3 regions of the Alkalibacterium sp. s-m-28 genome follow, and region 3 is predicted to be linked to each of the others. Evidence: predicted binding sites of a transcription regulator. Region 3 holds the regulator's gene; each other region holds the start of a gene.
What was found. Region 3 encodes HrcA, which represses chaperone genes, less so after heat shock. Its sites were predicted from a motif close to TTAGCACTCNNNNNNNNNGAGTGCTAA; they were not measured.

Region 1 (5,737 bases), on a different contig from region 3:
AAATCTCCAGTAATACATTTGGTTCAAGTGCCCGTAGGGCACGAGAAAGCTGAAAGTAACTGATAGAGACTATCCACATTACTTTTTTCAAATTCGGATTAACATGTTATTGGTCTAGGTGTCGTAAACTTTCTGTTTCATCGTTAACGGTATACAGAAAGAGCTTTATTACTTTCTTAAATGTCAATTTCTTTGCATAACGATCAAATTGTTCAATGGCTTGACGAGAATCTAAGCTTAATTGTTCTAATTTAATATACGAAAACCATTTTTATTTTATACTTATCCGTTCATAGATCCTTTGTATTGGTCTTCGATAAGTCATTCAAGTACTCATATAAAGGATTTTTTTATGTCATTGAACAGGTAAATATTTAATGCAACACTAGTGATTCACTATTTTTTTTGATTAGGTTATTTAATGTGAATTAATATTTCATCAATTTGTTTTTCATGTATTCTAAAAAAATATCTATCGGTTTATCATTCCACTTCTTATTATGTACTGCACGATGACAATTTGCACAAAGCATAATTAAGTCTAACTTTCTAGTCATCCTTTTTCCCATATATAGTGGTAAAATATGATGTGCTTCAATAAAATCAATCTCATATATTTTCTTGAATGAAAAGTTACACGCTTCACAAAAAAGTTCCCCATGCCTTTTAAGAAATTCCTTCTTTGCAATATTTATTATTTCTGGATTACGTTCAATTTGATAATGAATACGATGGCGTCTCATTCCTTCGACAGTTTCATACTCATTTGCTATTTCATTATCATAAGTCCAAGCATCGATCCTATCAAACTTTCTACTGTATATCATAAATGCTTCTTGTAAAGAATCTTTCACTTCCCAAATAAATAGTTCCTTCTCATAATATCCCTTAAAAAAATGACTCCAGTACCTTTCCTTTTTACTGTTTTTCCTTACATCAGCTACAAATGTATAACCTTTTTTTCTTAGCCGTTTAACTGTTTGAGCCATAGATGAATTATATACTTGATATGGACGTCCAGTTATTTCTGATATTAGTTTGGCGGATCCTTTACCACCCATTTCAACCACTAAGGCATAGATGGCTTCAAGCAAGACAGGAGTAAAACAGTCTTTCTCTTGTAACATCTGTATCCACTCATCGACAGTACAATTTTTTGCATTTGTTGGATAGTAATCTAATCCTTTTTGCATATCAATCACCTACCATTTTTTGCATTCTCAATTTGCATAGTAAACTTAGCTATCCAAAAACTCTTAAAACAACTAGTTTATTAATCAATCCGTCTTTTGGAACTATACTTTTTTTATTTCCGTTTCATCCCATTTTTCCCTTTTACAACATCACTTCTATTTTTCTTTTCCTCTTGTACCGCTTCAAATTATTCTTTTGAAATAATTGCTGGATGGTTATTTTCTGAAACATAATGTCTTGGTGTTCTCCCGCATTAAGTAGCCTAACAACACCGATATATTTCTCATTGCTTAGCATAACATCAATTGTTCTTTTGCACCAATTTTCTTTTCCGGTTGGGGTTTTTATTCCTAGTTTTTCTAACTCTCGCTTTATACCAATAATACTAAACCCGCGCAAATACAGTTCAAAAATTATTCGGACATTTTTAGCTACATCTTCCTTAATGATCAGTACTCCATCTGTATCATTTTCATAATCGTAACATTTTCGGTTATATAATTTTGATGTGCCTTGTGCCGCAAGACGTCTATAATCCCATTTAATATTTTCACTACGAGATTCGTTTTCGGCTTGTGCAATCGATTCGATAATTGAAATCATCAAGGCACTATCTGTATCAGCTCTATCGAGTCCTTCTAGTTCAAATATGACACGAACTCCAAGCACTCTTAGCTTATTCAACCCTTCAAGCACTTCAACGCTATCTCGGCCAAACCTGCTAATGTTTTTTGTTATCACAATTTCTATATTTTTTGCTTCACAATCTTTAATTAGACGATGAAATGTTTTGCGGTTAGACTTCGCTTTCCCTGAGGCAATATCTATGTATGTATCAATAAGTAACCACTTACATCTTTAATACCATTGATTTCCACCTATATTTTATTCTATATTAATTCAGATGTTTATACCAATGAACTTACGCTACTGTTTCTCAATTAAAAAGCATTAGCACACCGGCATGTTGTTGTGCCAGTGTGCTAATGTACTGTCTTTCATTACTCGATCATGATGCGTTTAGAGGTGTCGACCTGTTCCTTTTTAGGTACCTTAATTGTCAACACACCTTCTTCTAGTTTTGCCTGAACACTTTCTTCATTGGCATCTGCAAGGAATATGCTTCGTGACATCTGAGCATATTTTCTTTCACGATGAATATATTTTTTGTTTTTATCTTCAGAAACTTCTTCTTTTTTCACTGAAATGTTAAGTCTTCCTTCGTTAAGCGTAATCTCTACATCTTCTTTCTTTACTCCTGGAAGTTCTGCTTCAATTGTGTACTCTGTATCATTATCCTGAATGTCAATCTTAAATGTATCTGCCGCTAAACTTCTTTGCAATGGCCAGCTACCTGTAAAAAAGTCATCAATCATGTTGGAAAAATCTTCAAAACCAGTATTCATTACATCATTTCGTTTTCTGTTGAATGGAATTAATCCTGCCATAATAACCACTCCTTTACTTGTTTTTATTCTCATCATTAGCACTCTCTGTCGTTGAGTGCTAACTCTAATTTAGATATACACCACTTTTCAAAATCTGTCAATAGTTTTTTTGTTTTTTTACTTATTTTTTTTATGCCTTTTTTTTTATGCTGTAGTTGCCATACCACTGATTTCTAGATCATTCTCTTTATCAACTAATAGTACTATTTCCCGATTAAATGGAACGAAAGGCATAAAAGGATGGAGACCAAAGGAACCTTCACTGGCAAAGGCTAAGGTTTTACCACATAAATCCATAGCTCCAATTGCCTTATGTCTTGCAGCTTCAAATTGATTTCCCATACGCTCTATATCTCCGGTAGTTGAACTTCTCTCATACATATAATGGCTTTCTTACCCATTACTTAATTACTCGAATATCTTCTATATAGACTATCCCCGCATATTTTGAAGACAAATATTTATTGTATATCTTTTCAGCTACAGCTATAGCCTCTTCTTCATTCTCTATTATAATTTCTATTCTTATATTTTCACCAAATCTACTAAGTCCTCCAGATATTGATCTCATACCTCTTTCACCTTGTCCAGAAACATTCTGATAAATGGTATAAGCTTTAATACCTAAAGACTCTAAATATTCTATTATACGAGAACAGATTATTCTTTCAGTTATTATAATAATTTTCTCAGCACTTTTCAACATGTTGGTACACCTCCATCTATAAATTTGAAATTATATTTGCTATTTGATAGTAAAGGGGGATTCCTATTAAAATATTAAAGGGAAAAATAATCCCTAGACTCATTCCAATAGCCAAAGAGGGGTTGGCATCCGGAAAGGTACTTCTCATTACTGCCGGTGCAGATATAAAGGATGCTCCACCAGCCAATGCTGCAAACACAGTTGCTCCTCCTGGACTTAAGCCAATAAAAGTAGCTAATATTATTGCCATAAAAGCCTGTAATGGCGGGAGAATAATTGCTAACACCAATGTAACTGGCTTAACACTTTTTAGTTCAAAGATTCTTGAACCGGAAAGTATTCCTATATCAAGCATAAAAATTGTGAAAATTCCCTCAAAAATATTATCATAGAAAGGCATGAGACTTTTCGTTCCTTCAACACCTGATATTAATCCAATTAGAAAGCCACCAAAAATTAATAATGTTGATTTAGCTGTTAAAGATGTACGCAATATATCTCTTATATTATATTCACCTTTTTCTACTTCAACAGATCTTTTCTTTAAACCAACACGACCTAGAACAATACCGGTAAGTAAAGCTGCTGTATCCATAAAAGGGTACAAGGCAGGCACAAATTCCTCATAGCTAGCTCCCATTTGCTCTAAAAAAACCAAAACTGTTATAATGGTTACACTATTACATGCTCCATAATGTCCTGCTATGGATCCTGCATTTTCTGGATCAAATCCTATTTTTGACATTATATAGTATACTACAGTTGTAATTAAAATACCCATAATTATTGCGGATAAAGCAGGTATTACTACTCCTAGTATCCCTGTTTTACTCACTGCTACTCCACTCTGTAATCCTATGGATATTAAAATATATAATGTTATTGCTGATCCAATTGAATCAGGTATTTCAAGATCAGATTTAACTGATACCGCTATAACTCCTAATATAAAAAATAATATTGCTGGAGATAACATGTTGCTAAATGCAAATTCTAAAGAAATCATCTTACTTAACACCTCACCATTATTTTTAAAACTTATTTTTTCATTAATAAATTATAATTAATTACATGCGCAAAAATAAGGTCAACATCATATTACTAATTTTGAGGTAGTAGCCATGGATGCTGACCCACATTTGACTGGTGTATTCCACCTTTCATTTGTCTATCAACTTACCTTTATGTTCATAATTTTCATTACAATATAATTGTAAATTATAGGGACAGTAGTACACCTCCTTTCATTATATTAAGTGCTTATACCCTGGCTTTTGTAAAAGTATTTGAGATATTGTGTCATACTCTTAGTGGTGTTTGTTGTATAGAGTACCTAAGCAAAAAACCGACTTTTTCTAGCAAGGTACAGTATCCACATTTATAGTGGTATAACTGCCTTACGCTAGAAAAAAGTCGGTTTATCCTCAACTTACCCACTATTTCATCCAAAATGGGCCTTTGTAGATCTCCCTACTATTATTTTTTCTAAGACATTAGTTTTTTCTCTAAATCGCCAGATAATTTAAAGATCATAACCCGTTCACCGGTTTTTGTACTGATGTCCGTATGAAATGTTATTACTTCTTCCCCTGTTTTTTCTTTTATTATTTCACCTAACATATCTCGACCTGCTTCTACTAGATCTGCTCGAACTTTCTTAATAGATAATATTCCTTCTGATGTTTGGCAAACCTTATATTCTGCAGGTGTTAATATTCCTCTTAGAACAACAATGACCATATCCCTTAAAATGTCAGTTTTCACTGTTACGGATCCTCGTCCTAGAAAATCCTTCTCCCACAGTGTTAATGCCTTGCTTATTTCTGCTTCTAATTGACCTTTTGTTATGGTTGTTCCTCCTATCAAGGGTATTTCCTATCACCATATATTAAGGGTGACATACCGATTTGTTTCAATCTAAGCAACAAAACCCTAACCGTATTTTCATACAGACAATTAATTATTATCTTAATGCTAATACATTTGATAATTGTACTTATATTGAGCAACCTATTCTAACTTAAAAAAATTTAATTTAGCATAACATATATCTAATTCGTTGTAAATACATATAAAGTCATTGTTTGTTGTAAGCGCTCAATAAAAGTACGGATTCAAACACACTGTCTGCCATGAGATAATCTTTAGTATAGTAGTAAGTTTTAGCACCAGCTAAGCAATCCTTAGCCGGTACTAAAACTAAGTCTAAACTGGGAGGCTAAGCAAATATGGCAACTGTAAGACAGGCAAAACATGACCTATTGAAAACAAAGTTGCAGGAAATTATCGCTGCCCAAAGACAAAGTGGACAATCAATCAGAAACTGGTGTGAGGAAAACCAAATCTCAGCCCCTTCTTTTTTCTACTGGAATAAAATAATCCGTGAGGA
Region 2 (5,737 bases), on a different contig from region 3:
TTATTTTACTATCTTATCATATAATCAGACTAATTCAGACTTTAATTAAGCGGATCGCAGTAACAGGTCTATCCGGTCTGATCGAAATGGTCTTTTCATTAGGTCAGAGCTTCATGAGACAAGCGCCAATCTAACGTACCAGCTCAAGGGGAGTCATTCAAACCTCAAAGTTTAAACGTTCCTATAGTGAATACTGCTTATAAGAGTACAACCAAAAAAAGCAGGAAAAGCATAGAGAGATCTCCAGCTTTTCCTGCTTCTATTGCTTTCATTATGTGTCTGACGACACGACAGCAGATTATTGACTTTACTTACATCATGCCGCCCATTCCGCTTGGATCCATTCCACCAGCAGGTCCATCATTTTCAGATGGGATTTCTGCTACAGCAGCTTCTGTCGTTAGTAATAGCGCTGAAACAGATGCTGCATTTTGTAACGCTGAACGGGTTACTTTAGTTGGGTCGATGATACCCGCTTGTACCATGTTGACCATTTCACCTGTTGCTGCATTGAATCCAATGCCAGGCTCAACGTGTTTCAGACGTTCAACAATAACACTTCCGTCCAGACCAGCATTTGAAGCGATCTGACGAACAGGTTCTTCCAGTGCACGAAGGACGATTTTCACACCAGTTGCTTCGTCACCTTCAAGATCGATCGTTTCCAGTTTATCCAGAATGTTGATATAAGCTGTTCCACCACCGGCGATGACACCTTCTTCAACTGCAGCACGTGCAGCATTCAATGCATCTTCGATACGCAGTTTACGTTCTTTAATTTCAGTTTCAGTCGCTGCTCCGACTTTAATGACTGCAACGCCGCCTGCCATTTTAGCAATGCGTTCCTGCAGTTTTTCACGGTCGAATTCAGAGTTTGTTTCTTCAGCTTGAGCACGAAGCATCGCCACACGCTGTTCGATGTTCTCTTTTTCGCCAGCACCTTCAACAACAGTTGTGTGGTCTTTAGTTACAACAACTTTTCCTGCAGTACCCAGCTGATCGATCGTCACATCTTTAAGGTCCAGCCCAAGATCACTTGTGATGACTGTTCCGTTTGTCAAAATAGCGATGTCTTCCAGCATACCTTTACGACGGTCACCGAATCCCGGCGCTTTAACAGCTACAACGTTAAGCGTTCCGCGAATCTTGTTCAATACAAGTGTAGGCAGTGCTTCTCCTTCGATATCGTCTGCAATGATCAGAAGTGGACGATTCTGCTGCATGATATTTTCAAGAACAGGAAGGATTTCCTGTACTGAAGAAATCTTCTTGTCTGTAATCAGAATGTAAGGATTATCCAAGTTTGCTTCCATTTTCTCGTTATCCGTTACCATGTACTGAGACAGGTAGCCGCGATCGAACTGCATTCCTTCAACAACATCCAGTTCAGTTTCAATTCCTTGAGATTCCTCTATTGTGATAACGCCGTCGCTTCCCACACGTTCCATCGCATCTGCAAGCAACTTACCGATCTCTTCGTCGCCAGATGAGATTGCAGCAATTTGCGCGATAGACTCTTTGTCTTCTACTTTAGTAGAGATGTCATGTAGAGCTTCGACTGCTTTTTTAGTTGCCAGTTCGATTCCGCGACGGATGCCTACAGGGTTAGCGCCTGCAGTCACGTTTTTCATTCCTTCATTGACGATTGCCTGGGTTAGAACAGTCGCAGTAGTTGTTCCGTCACCTGCGATATCGTTTGTTTTGCTTGCTACTTCAGCAACAAGCTGAGCACCCATATTTTCGAATTTGTCATCCAGTTCAATTTCCTTTGCGATGGTCACCCCATCATTAGTGATTTGAGGTGCGCCGAAAGATTTGTCCAAGATAACATTTCTACCTTTTGGTCCCAATGTCACTTTAACTGTATCAGCTAGTTTATCTACGCCACGCAGCATTGCTGCACGTGCATTTTCAGAAAATTTGATTTCTTTAGCCATGGTAATAATCGCTCCTTCAATATTATTTTTTTTAATGAATCAGTGGTTCAAATTAGTCAACGATTGCAATAATGTCTGTATCTTTAACTACTAGATAATCGGTTCCTTCATACTTGATTTCAGAACCGGCATACTTTTCAAAGATAACCTGATCGCCGACAGAAACTGATACGTCAGCTCGGCTTCCGTTATCAAGAAGTTTTCCGTCTCCAACAGCTACAACCACTGCTGACTGCGGCTTCTCTTTTGCTGAATCAGGTAAAACTAATCCGCTTGCAGTTTTCTCTTCTTCTTTCTTCACTTCAAGAAGTACACGATTTCCTAAAGGTTTTAACATGATGCAATCCCTCCAAAATAGTAGTTTTAATTTTTCACTAAAGATATAGTGAGATGTGAGTGTTAGCACTCTCGACCTCCGAGTGCTAACTACATTACCTAGTATATTCAAAACTGTGATTTCTTGCAAGTCCTAACTTTAATTTTTTTTGAAAAATTTACCCGGTGGAAAACGGCTGGTTTTTGTGTTAAATTACTATATATTGTGGGAATATCAATTAAAGGATGAACAACATGTCAGTTAATGAAATAAATAAAAAAGCGGCTATTAACATGATCAGCTTGTTTCTTGCCGTGCAGCTTGTCTCTGCTGTAATCCCTCTCTTCTTACCTGAAGACATAGGGATTGTTGGGTTTCTTCTCCCTTCCATGGTGCTGTTTGCAATAGGCGCTATAGGCATGATCGTGATTGAGAGAAGAAAGCAGATGAGATTTGAATTCGAAGAGCGTTTCAGTCATAATCCTGTCAGAATTCTCTTATGGGGGCTGATCGGGATGTTTATCGCTATAGTCGTGCAGTCCTTCGCAAGTATTATTGAAGTAAACTTTCTGGGCTCTTCTATGGAGTCTGAAAACACTCAGTTTCTGATGGAAGTGGTTAGAAATTATCCGTTCTTTCTTCTCCTAGTTGGAGTAGCAGGGCCAGTAATGGAGGAATTTGTTTTCAGAAAAGCAATTTTTGGTCTTCTGATTGATCGGATTGGCGGCATTGGAGCTGCAGTCATAAGTTCACTGCTCTTTGCATTCATTCACTTTGACGGTCTGCTCCTAGTGTATTCTTCAATGGGACTGGTCTTTGCCTGGTTGTACTTTAAAACTAAAAACATATGGACACCAATTCTGGCACATTGTCTGATGAATGTGGCAGCTGTCCTGATCAACTTGTACTTTTCTTAAAAAGACGAGTAGTGTAGAAAGGATTTATAATGACAGAAAAACAAATCATGTTTCAAATTGCATTTAAGTATATTTTCTTCCTGTTGTTCATGTTCTTTACGATCGATTCAGTCGACAGCAGTGGATGGGGTTTTTTCTCTTTCTTATTTGCTCTCTTCGCTACAAAAGACTTTGTACAGGGTACAAGAATGGCTGCAGCGTATCTTCGCATCAAAAAAAGTAAAAATAACAGCAAATAAAAAAAATCTTCAAAGCTTACAGACCCAATCAAGGTCAGCTTTGAAGATTTTCTTTTTATTCATTATAAAATAAGTCGTTTAAGGGATTGTCATCTTCTTCAGGTTCAGTCTTCTGATCAAAGTCCTGGTAATAATTGATGAAGTAAATCAGTGTCTGCAATTCGTTTGTCAGGTCAACGTTGTGTACTCTGACTTCTTTTGGCACAGTCACACGGATTGGGGTGAAGTTCATAATACCTCTAACTCCGCCTTTGACCAGTTTATCCGCCATCTCCTGAGCTATTTCAGAAGGTACCGTGAGAATAGCTACATCGATCTGCTGCATTTCAAGCTGATCGACCATTTCATTGATATCGTAAATAGGTACGCCCTGGTGGATCGTTCCAATCAAATCATCTTTCACATCAAATCCGGCACTGATACGGATATTGTTGTTTCTGCGAAAATTATAGTTTAGCAAGGCTTGTCCAAGGTTACCGACACCAATCAATGCAACATTGGTCAAACGGTCCTGATTCAGTGTTTTACTGAAAAAATTCATTAAAGCTTCTACATCGTACCCGTAGCCTCTTTTACCTAAAGCTCCGAAATACGAGAAATCACGTCTGATTGTTGCACTATCCACTTTAACTGCTTCACTTAATTTAGCTGATGACACACGTTCTTTACCTGCCTCGTATAGGAAACGCAAATAGCGGTAATATAATGGCAGTCTGCGTGCAGTAGCTTTCGGGATTTTCTTATCAGCCATTGTCATTCTCCTCGTCTCAATTCATTTAATAAACAGCTTCTCTGGATCTTATCAAACTTTTCCAAAGGTGTATCTTTTCTTACCTTGTGTATTCATTCACAAACTTACATAGGATACCATTTTATATTATACCACTAATCCCAGTAAAATAAAGTAAATCGGGTCTGAATTTGTTAAATATTTCAATAATATTCAATAATTAATCGTTTATTATTGAACAAGTTTCGGAGAATGTAAAAAAGGGAACAAGCCTAAATCGTCCTCTGTCTGAGCCTTGCAGGTTTTTCAATTAGACTAGTTTATTCCTGCTCCTGTATGCTAAACTGTTAGATATTGACAGATGACTAGGTTAGAAAATGAGGAATAGTATGATACTTTTACACACGCAAAAAATAGCAAGACATTTCGGTGCTGAAACACTTTTCGATAATGTTAGCATGGAAATAAAGGAAAATGCCAGAATTGGTCTGGTGGGTAGAAATGGTGCCGGTAAAACGACCCTTCTTAACATCCTTTCTGGAAGAGAAGAACCGGATGAAGGCACCGTTCATAAGAAAAAAAACTGTACTATCGGCTATCTTGATCAGCATACCGGTCTGGAATCTGATCTGACTATCTGGGAAGAGATGGATAAACTAACCGAACCTATTAAACAGATAGAAAGAGAAATGCATGCTATCGAGCATAAATTAAGTGATGATTCTATCGATAAGCAGTCTGATAGCTATACGGATCTTTTGTCCAGGTATGATTTTCTGCAGCAGTCATTCAGGGAACATAACGGGTATGGCATCGAAAGCGAGATCCGTTCAGTACTTCATGGCTTCCGATATTACCCGGAAGATTATGATACACCTATAGCAAATTTGTCAGGGGGGCAGAAAACCCGACTTGCGCTGGCCAAACTTCTTCTTGAGAAAAAGGACCTTCTTATTTTAGATGAGCCGACCAACCATTTGGATATAGACACATTATCATGGCTGGAAAGTTACCTCCAGAATTATTCCAAGGCTCTTCTCATTGTTTCCCATGATCGGTATTTTCTGGATAAAGTCGTCAAAAATATATACGAAGTCAGTAGAGGCTCTGTAGAAAATTACCCGGGAAACTATTCGAATTATCTGAAACAGAAAGCTGAAAAAATCAAGCGTGAATGGAAAGTCTTCGAGAAGCAGCAGAAGAAAATGGCTAAACTGGAAGACTTTGTTAACCGCAACCTGGTCCGTGCTTCTACAACGAAAAGAGCCCAGGCTAGAAGGAAACAGCTTGAGAAGATGGATCCATTGGACAAGCCTCAAGGTGATGAAAAAAGTGCGCATTTCCAGTTCATTCCTGAACGAACTTCTGGTCAGGTCGTGCTTCAGACAGCTGATTTGACAATCGGATACGATTCGATTCCATTGTCCGAACATATCAATCTCGATATCCGCAAGGAAGATTCCATTGCAGTGGTAGGTCCTAACGGGGTAGGTAAAACTACTCTCCTGAAGACACTTTATAAATTGATTCCTTCAATCAGCGGAGAAATAAAGTATGGAACGAAAGTCGATATGGGGTATTACGATCAGGAACAGACA
Region 3 (5,737 bases):
TCGTTTTCAAGTGCAGTTTTCAGCTCGTCACGAGCTTCCTCAGCTTTCTTGATGTCCGCTTCGTCAGCTTTACCTTCGAGCTCTTTCAAAGTCTTGTCAATCTGGAAGACAAGCTGGTCAGCTTCATTACGCAGTTCAACTTCTTCTTTACGTTTTTTGTCTGCTTCAGCGTTTTCTTCTGCTTCTTTCACCATACGCTCAATTTCTTCTTCAGAAAGACCAGATGAAGATTTGATTGTGATTTTCTGTTCTTTACCTGTTCCCAAATCTTTAGCAGAAACATTTACAATACCGTTCTTGTCGATATCGAATGAAACTTCGATTTGAGGCACACCACGTGGTGCTGGTGGAATATCCGTCAGCTGGAAACGGCCAAGTGTTTTGTTGTCTTTAGCCATTGGACGCTCACCTTGAAGCACGTGTACGTCAACCGCAGGCTGGTTGTCTGCAGCAGTAGAGAATACTTGAGATTTACTTGTTGGGATCGTAGTATTTCTCTCAATCAGTTTAGTAAATACTCCGCCCATTGTTTCGATTCCTAATGATAGAGGGGTTACGTCAAGTAGAACGATGTCTTTTACTTCTCCTGAAATAACTCCACCTTGGACAGCTGCCCCCATAGCAACAACTTCATCAGGGTTTACAGAACGGTTAGGCTCTTTTCCTGTTTCAGCTTTAACAGCTTCAACAACAGCTGGAATACGTGTTGATCCTCCAACAAGGATGACCTCGTCTATGTCAGATTTGGATAGTCCTGCATCTTTAAGTGCCTGACGAACAGGATTCTTCGTACGTGTTACCAGGTCATCAGTGATTTCGTCGAACTTGGCACGCGTCAGAGTCATTTCAAGGTGCAATGGACCTGATTCTCCTGCACTTATGAATGGCAAGCTAATTTGTGTAGAAGATACACCTGACAAATCTTTTTTAGCTTTTTCAGCTGCATCTTTCAGACGCTGAAGAGCCATTTTATCTTTACTTAAGTCAACGCCGTTTTCTTTCTTGAATTCAGCAACTAGATAGTCGATGATTTTTTCGTCAAAGTCGTCTCCACCCAAGTGGTTGTCTCCGGCAGTTGCCATAACTTCGAATACGCCGTCTCCCAGTTCAAGGATAGATACATCGAATGTTCCGCCACCTAAGTCAAATACCAGGATTTTTTCGTCTTTATCTACTTTATCCAGACCATAAGCAAGTGAAGCAGCAGTCGGTTCGTTTACGATACGGTCAACTTCTAAACCTGCTATTTTACCAGCATCTTTTGTAGCCTGACGCTGTGAATCATTGAAGTATGCAGGAACAGTGATGACTGCGTTAGTTACGTCTTCACCGAGGTAGTCTTCTGCATAATCTTTCAGGTGCTGAAGAATGAATGCTGACACCTGCTGAGGAGTATACGTCTTGCCTTCAGCTTCAACTTTAAAATCTTCACCCATGTGACGTTTGATAGAGATGACAGTGTTCGGGTTTGTGATAGCCTGACGCTTAGCCACTTCCCCTACTTGAATTTCTCCATTTTTAAATGATACAACAGATGGTGTTGTACGGTTTCCTTCTTTATTAGGAATAATTTTAGCTTCTCCGCCTTCAAGGACAGAAACAGCTGAGTTTGTTGTTCCTAAGTCGATTCCGATTACTTTACCCATATTCAAATCACCTTTTGCTTTCTATAGAATTTTTTATAATGTAACTGATACTTTGGCTGCACGTAATACACGATCGTGCAGTTTATAGCCTTTTTCAAACACCTGGGCCACTTCATTGCTGCCCTGGCCTTCATTTGCCGGCACCTGCGTATAAGCTTCGTGATAGTTAGGATCAAATGGTTCCCCAACTGGATCGATCACTTCGATGCCTTGTTTTTCAAACGCCTGCTGAAGGCTGTTGTATACCATCTCAATACCTTTTTTCAGGTTCTCCCCTGCTTCAGTATCGACTTCGATACTCAGAGCACGTTCGATATTGTCCAGTGCAGGAAGCAGTTCTTTCGCCAGAGACTGTGAGCTGTAGCGAAGAAGATCTTCGCGGTCCCGCTGATTACGTCTGCGGATGTTTGCCAGTTCTGCCTGAAGACGATAATACCTGTCTGTCATGTCGTCCAGTTCTTTCTGCTTTTCTTCCAGTTCAGAAGAGCCGCTGCTCTCTTCTTCTGTGGACTGATCATCGTTTTCAAGCTGAACGTCTTCGTCAGCTGTTTCTTCCTGTTTTGACGATACGTCTTCATTCAACTCTTTTTCATCTTTTTCATCCACGTGACATTCCTCTTTTCCTTATTATTCCAGGTAGTAATTTAATAATGTGTGTGTCAGCTGTTTTCTGAATACATCCAGCACGCCGAATGTCTCATCGTAGGACATGCTGGTCGGACCTAACACGGCAAGTATCCCTCGGCCATGGCCGCTGACCTGATATGCTGCGGTCACCAGACTGAAGTTGGTAAACAGTTCGTTGTCGAATTCGTCACCTATCTTCACGACGAAATCTTCATGAATCGGATCGATCAGCACATTGAGGTTTCCTTTATTGTCCAGTAGAGAATATAAGGATTTAAGCTGCTGTTTGTCCATATCTTCAGTGAAATCCAGCAGATTCATCTTGCCGGAAACATGATAACGGTCTTCTGCAGAAGCATTGAACGCCGATTCAAGCGACAGATACATATCCATCGCATTGGACGCATACTTTCTGATCAAGAACGGAATATCCTGTTCCAGTTTTCTAGCGACCTCCATTAAAGGCAGGCCGACCAGATGCTGATTGAATATATTGGCCACTTTGACCAGACCAGACTCATCGATCGGTTTCGGCAGTCTGAAGACTTTATTCTCGATCAGTCCGCCATCTGTCTGAACGATTGCCATGATCAGATTATCATTCAAGGCAACCAGTCTGAATCCGGTCAGGCGACTGGACTCGGCTTTCGGCCCAAGAACGATCGCAGTATAACTGGTCAAGTCGGACAGCAGCTTGGCTGACTGATTCATGATATCATCCATCTGCCTGACATGATTACCAAGGACTTCATTAATGATCTGCAGCTTGTCCTTCGCTACTTCCTGAGGTTTCACGAGATGATCGATGTAATACCGGTACCCTTTCATCGACGGAACACGTCCTGAAGACGAATGAGTTTTCTGGATGAATCCAAGTTTTTCAAGAAAGCTCAGTTCATTTCTGATTGTTGCGGAACTGGCATCGATAGCCGTTTCAGTCATGATTGTTTTCGACCCGATTGGATGCCCTGTAGACGTATAGAGTCTGATGAGAGCATCAAGTATATTTATTTGCCTCTTTGTCAACATGTGCATCACTCCTTGGCACGAAGACAGACTTCAAACGTAATGGTTTACTAGCTGAACACTCACACCGCTTCAATTCATTCATTAAATTAGCACTCGAACAAACCGAGTGCTAACACATTTATAATTTATCAAATAGACACTTGTCTGTCAACAATTAAATCTGATTTATTTTGACCTTTGCCAAACAATCCCTTGCTTCTATCTCGTCCTGGTCCAGTCTTTCAATAAGAGCATCGACAGAATCGAACTTGATTTCGTCTCTCAGATACGAGACCCATTTAATAGAAACATCCTCACCGTATATTTCTTCGCTGTAGTCAAAGAGATGGACTTCGATCGAATAGCTCGGCCGATGACCGAATGTCGGATTATAACCTATAGAAGCCATGCCGTCATGCCATTTTTCATTGACAAGCATTCTGACAGCATAGACGCCACGTTTAGGCACCATGACGTACGGGTGTGGATAGATATTTGCCGTAGGATAGCCGAGATCTCTTCCTCTGGCATCCCCGTGAATCACGAAGCCGCTGGTTTCATAGACGTATCCCAGTAGATTGTTCGCGCGTTCGATTTGTCCTTCACCAATATAGCGTCTGATGCGAGTCGAACTGATTTTGTCCCGTTCATCCTGCATTTTTTCAACTTTAATAATATCAAAGCGCCCATCTGCATACTCATGCAAGGTATCCATATTGGCTAAGTGGGCTTTGCCGTAAGTATAATCAAACCCGGCAACGACGATTTTAGCATGCCAGTTTACGATATATTCATCTACAAACTCCTGTGGTGATAAGCGGCCGAAACTGGACGTGAAATCGACTTCATAGAGGATATCAACGCCTAAATTTTCCATGATCTTTTCTTTTCGATTTAGCGGGGTCAGATAATTATGCTTATCCGGATCGAAGCTGCGGTAAACGAAAGCCGGGTGTCTGTTGAATGTCATGACTGCCGATTTCATTCCTTTTTGAGCAGCTATCTGTACGCCTTTTTTAATGACGGCCTGATGTCCACGGTGCACTCCATCAAAGAAACCCAGGATCAGAACGATATCGCCAGAGTATATATCTTTTTTATCATATGGGTGATGAATGTTAATTATTTCCATGAGTTCCACCTACTATTCATTTCGTAAGACTTTTATCGGTTTGATAAACTGACTTTTACTTGGATGTGAGCCATAAATAGCAACCGCTTTGTTCTCTTTCATAAAAACAAGTCGGTCGGATTCATCCAGTATATAGTCTGCTTTATCCAGTAGTGCACCATTCTTGACCTTAGCATATTCTTCATCCGTAAGGTCGTGTTTCTTTATTTCGGTCAGCGCACTCTCCAGTGGAAACAGCGCCTCGTCTAATTTATCGTCTTCCATAAGCTGCTTTACCTCAGCTAAAGTTAAGGCCTGTTCGCTGGAATAGCCGCCGCTGGAGATACGTGTAAGCTGAGACATGTGCGAGGGATAACCCAGGGCCTGGCCTAAATCTACGGCTAATGTACGCACATATGTCCCTTTTCCGCAACGGACTTCAAAAGTGAAACTTAAAGTCTGTTCCTTTTCATCAAATACTGGATCTGACGTCCTCTGATAATCATGCACCTCAATAGTCCGTGTCGGACGTTCGACTTCGATCCCTTTTCTGGCATACTCATAAAGTCTTTTTCCGTTGACTTTAACTGCGGAATACATTGGAGGGGTCTGTTCAATCTCCCCGGTCAGCGCAGCAAGCGCCGCATCGATTGACTCGCGAGAAACACCTTCTGTAACTGGTCTCGTGTCGACAATCTCGCCGGAGCGGTCTTCAGTCGTAGTCGAGTAACCCAGTGTAATTTCTCCTGTATAGATCTTGTCAGAGTCCATCATGTACTCGATCATTTTAGTGGCTTTTCCTATTGCTACTGGAAGTACCCCGTCCACATCTGGATCCAAGGTTCCGGAATGGCCCACCTTTTTTGTCTTTAAAATCTTTCTCAGCTTGAATACCACGTCATGACTGGTCATTCCTGCTTCTTTCCATATAGGCAGTATCCCTTCCATGATTTCCTCCTTCTGACCTGCTTGTTTATGTACTGGCAAAAGAAAAGAGAATCGATGTTTAAAAACAAAGATTCTCTTCTTTACTGCTCAGTCGATCGCTTATTTGGTTAGAGAAACTTATTCCTCATGTTCTTTTTTTATTTGATTGAGAAGTGAGTCGATCTTGTTTCCATAAGCAATCGATTCATCTCTTGAAAATTTCAGTTCAGGTGTCTTATACAGAGTCAGACGGCTGCCCAGTTCCTTACGAACCAGTCCAGTTGCTTTATCAAGACCTTCCTGAGTGCTTTTTATTTCACTCTCGTCTTCAGACAATGTGCTGTAAAAAATCATAGCCTGTTGAAGATCGCCTGTGACGTCTACACCTGTTACAGTCACTCCATCAACTCTGGGATCT

Region 1: ACYQ4S_RS10100 (Hsp20/alpha crystallin family protein) is a predicted target of HrcA. The motif match lies at 2,678-2,704, and genes of this name have one in related genera.
Region 2: groES (co-chaperone GroES) is a predicted target of HrcA. The motif match lies at 2,337-2,363, and genes of this name have one in related genera.

Annotation. Positions count from the first base shown of each region.
Region 1 is NZ_BAAGIQ010000095.1:658-6,394, reverse strand. Features, by position in the region: gene ACYQ4S_RS10110 (HNH endonuclease) at 429-1,193, opposite strand; gene ACYQ4S_RS10105 (recombinase family protein) at 1,336-2,016, opposite strand; gene ACYQ4S_RS10100 (Hsp20/alpha crystallin family protein) at 2,196-2,642, opposite strand; gene ACYQ4S_RS10095 (DUF6671 family protein) at 2,787-2,984, opposite strand; gene ACYQ4S_RS10090 (P-II family nitrogen regulator) at 3,043-3,348, opposite strand; gene ACYQ4S_RS10085 (sodium-dependent bicarbonate transport family permease) at 3,365-4,354, opposite strand; gene ACYQ4S_RS10080 (Na-translocating system protein MpsC family protein) at 4,834-5,214, opposite strand; gene tnpA (IS66 family insertion sequence element accessory protein TnpA) at 5,577-5,737, shown strand, end outside.
Region 2 is NZ_BAAGIQ010000016.1:5,835-11,571, forward strand. Features, by position in the region: gene groL (chaperonin GroEL) at 312-1,937, opposite strand; gene groES (co-chaperone GroES) at 1,990-2,274, opposite strand; gene ACYQ4S_RS03925 (CPBP family intramembrane glutamic endopeptidase) at 2,508-3,170, shown strand; gene ACYQ4S_RS03930 (DUF4305 domain-containing protein) at 3,200-3,409, shown strand; gene ACYQ4S_RS03935 (redox-sensing transcriptional repressor Rex) at 3,465-4,160, opposite strand; gene ACYQ4S_RS03940 (ABC-F family ATP-binding cassette domain-containing protein) at 4,529-5,737, shown strand, end outside.
Region 3 is NZ_BAAGIQ010000001.1:78,485-84,221, forward strand. Features, by position in the region: gene dnaK (molecular chaperone DnaK) at 1-1,646, opposite strand, end outside; gene grpE (nucleotide exchange factor GrpE) at 1,680-2,252, opposite strand; gene hrcA (heat-inducible transcriptional repressor HrcA) at 2,274-3,302, opposite strand; gene ACYQ4S_RS00420 (bifunctional riboflavin kinase/FAD synthetase) at 3,457-4,413, opposite strand; gene truB (tRNA pseudouridine(55) synthase TruB) at 4,426-5,340, opposite strand; gene rbfA (30S ribosome-binding factor RbfA) at 5,458-5,737, opposite strand, start outside.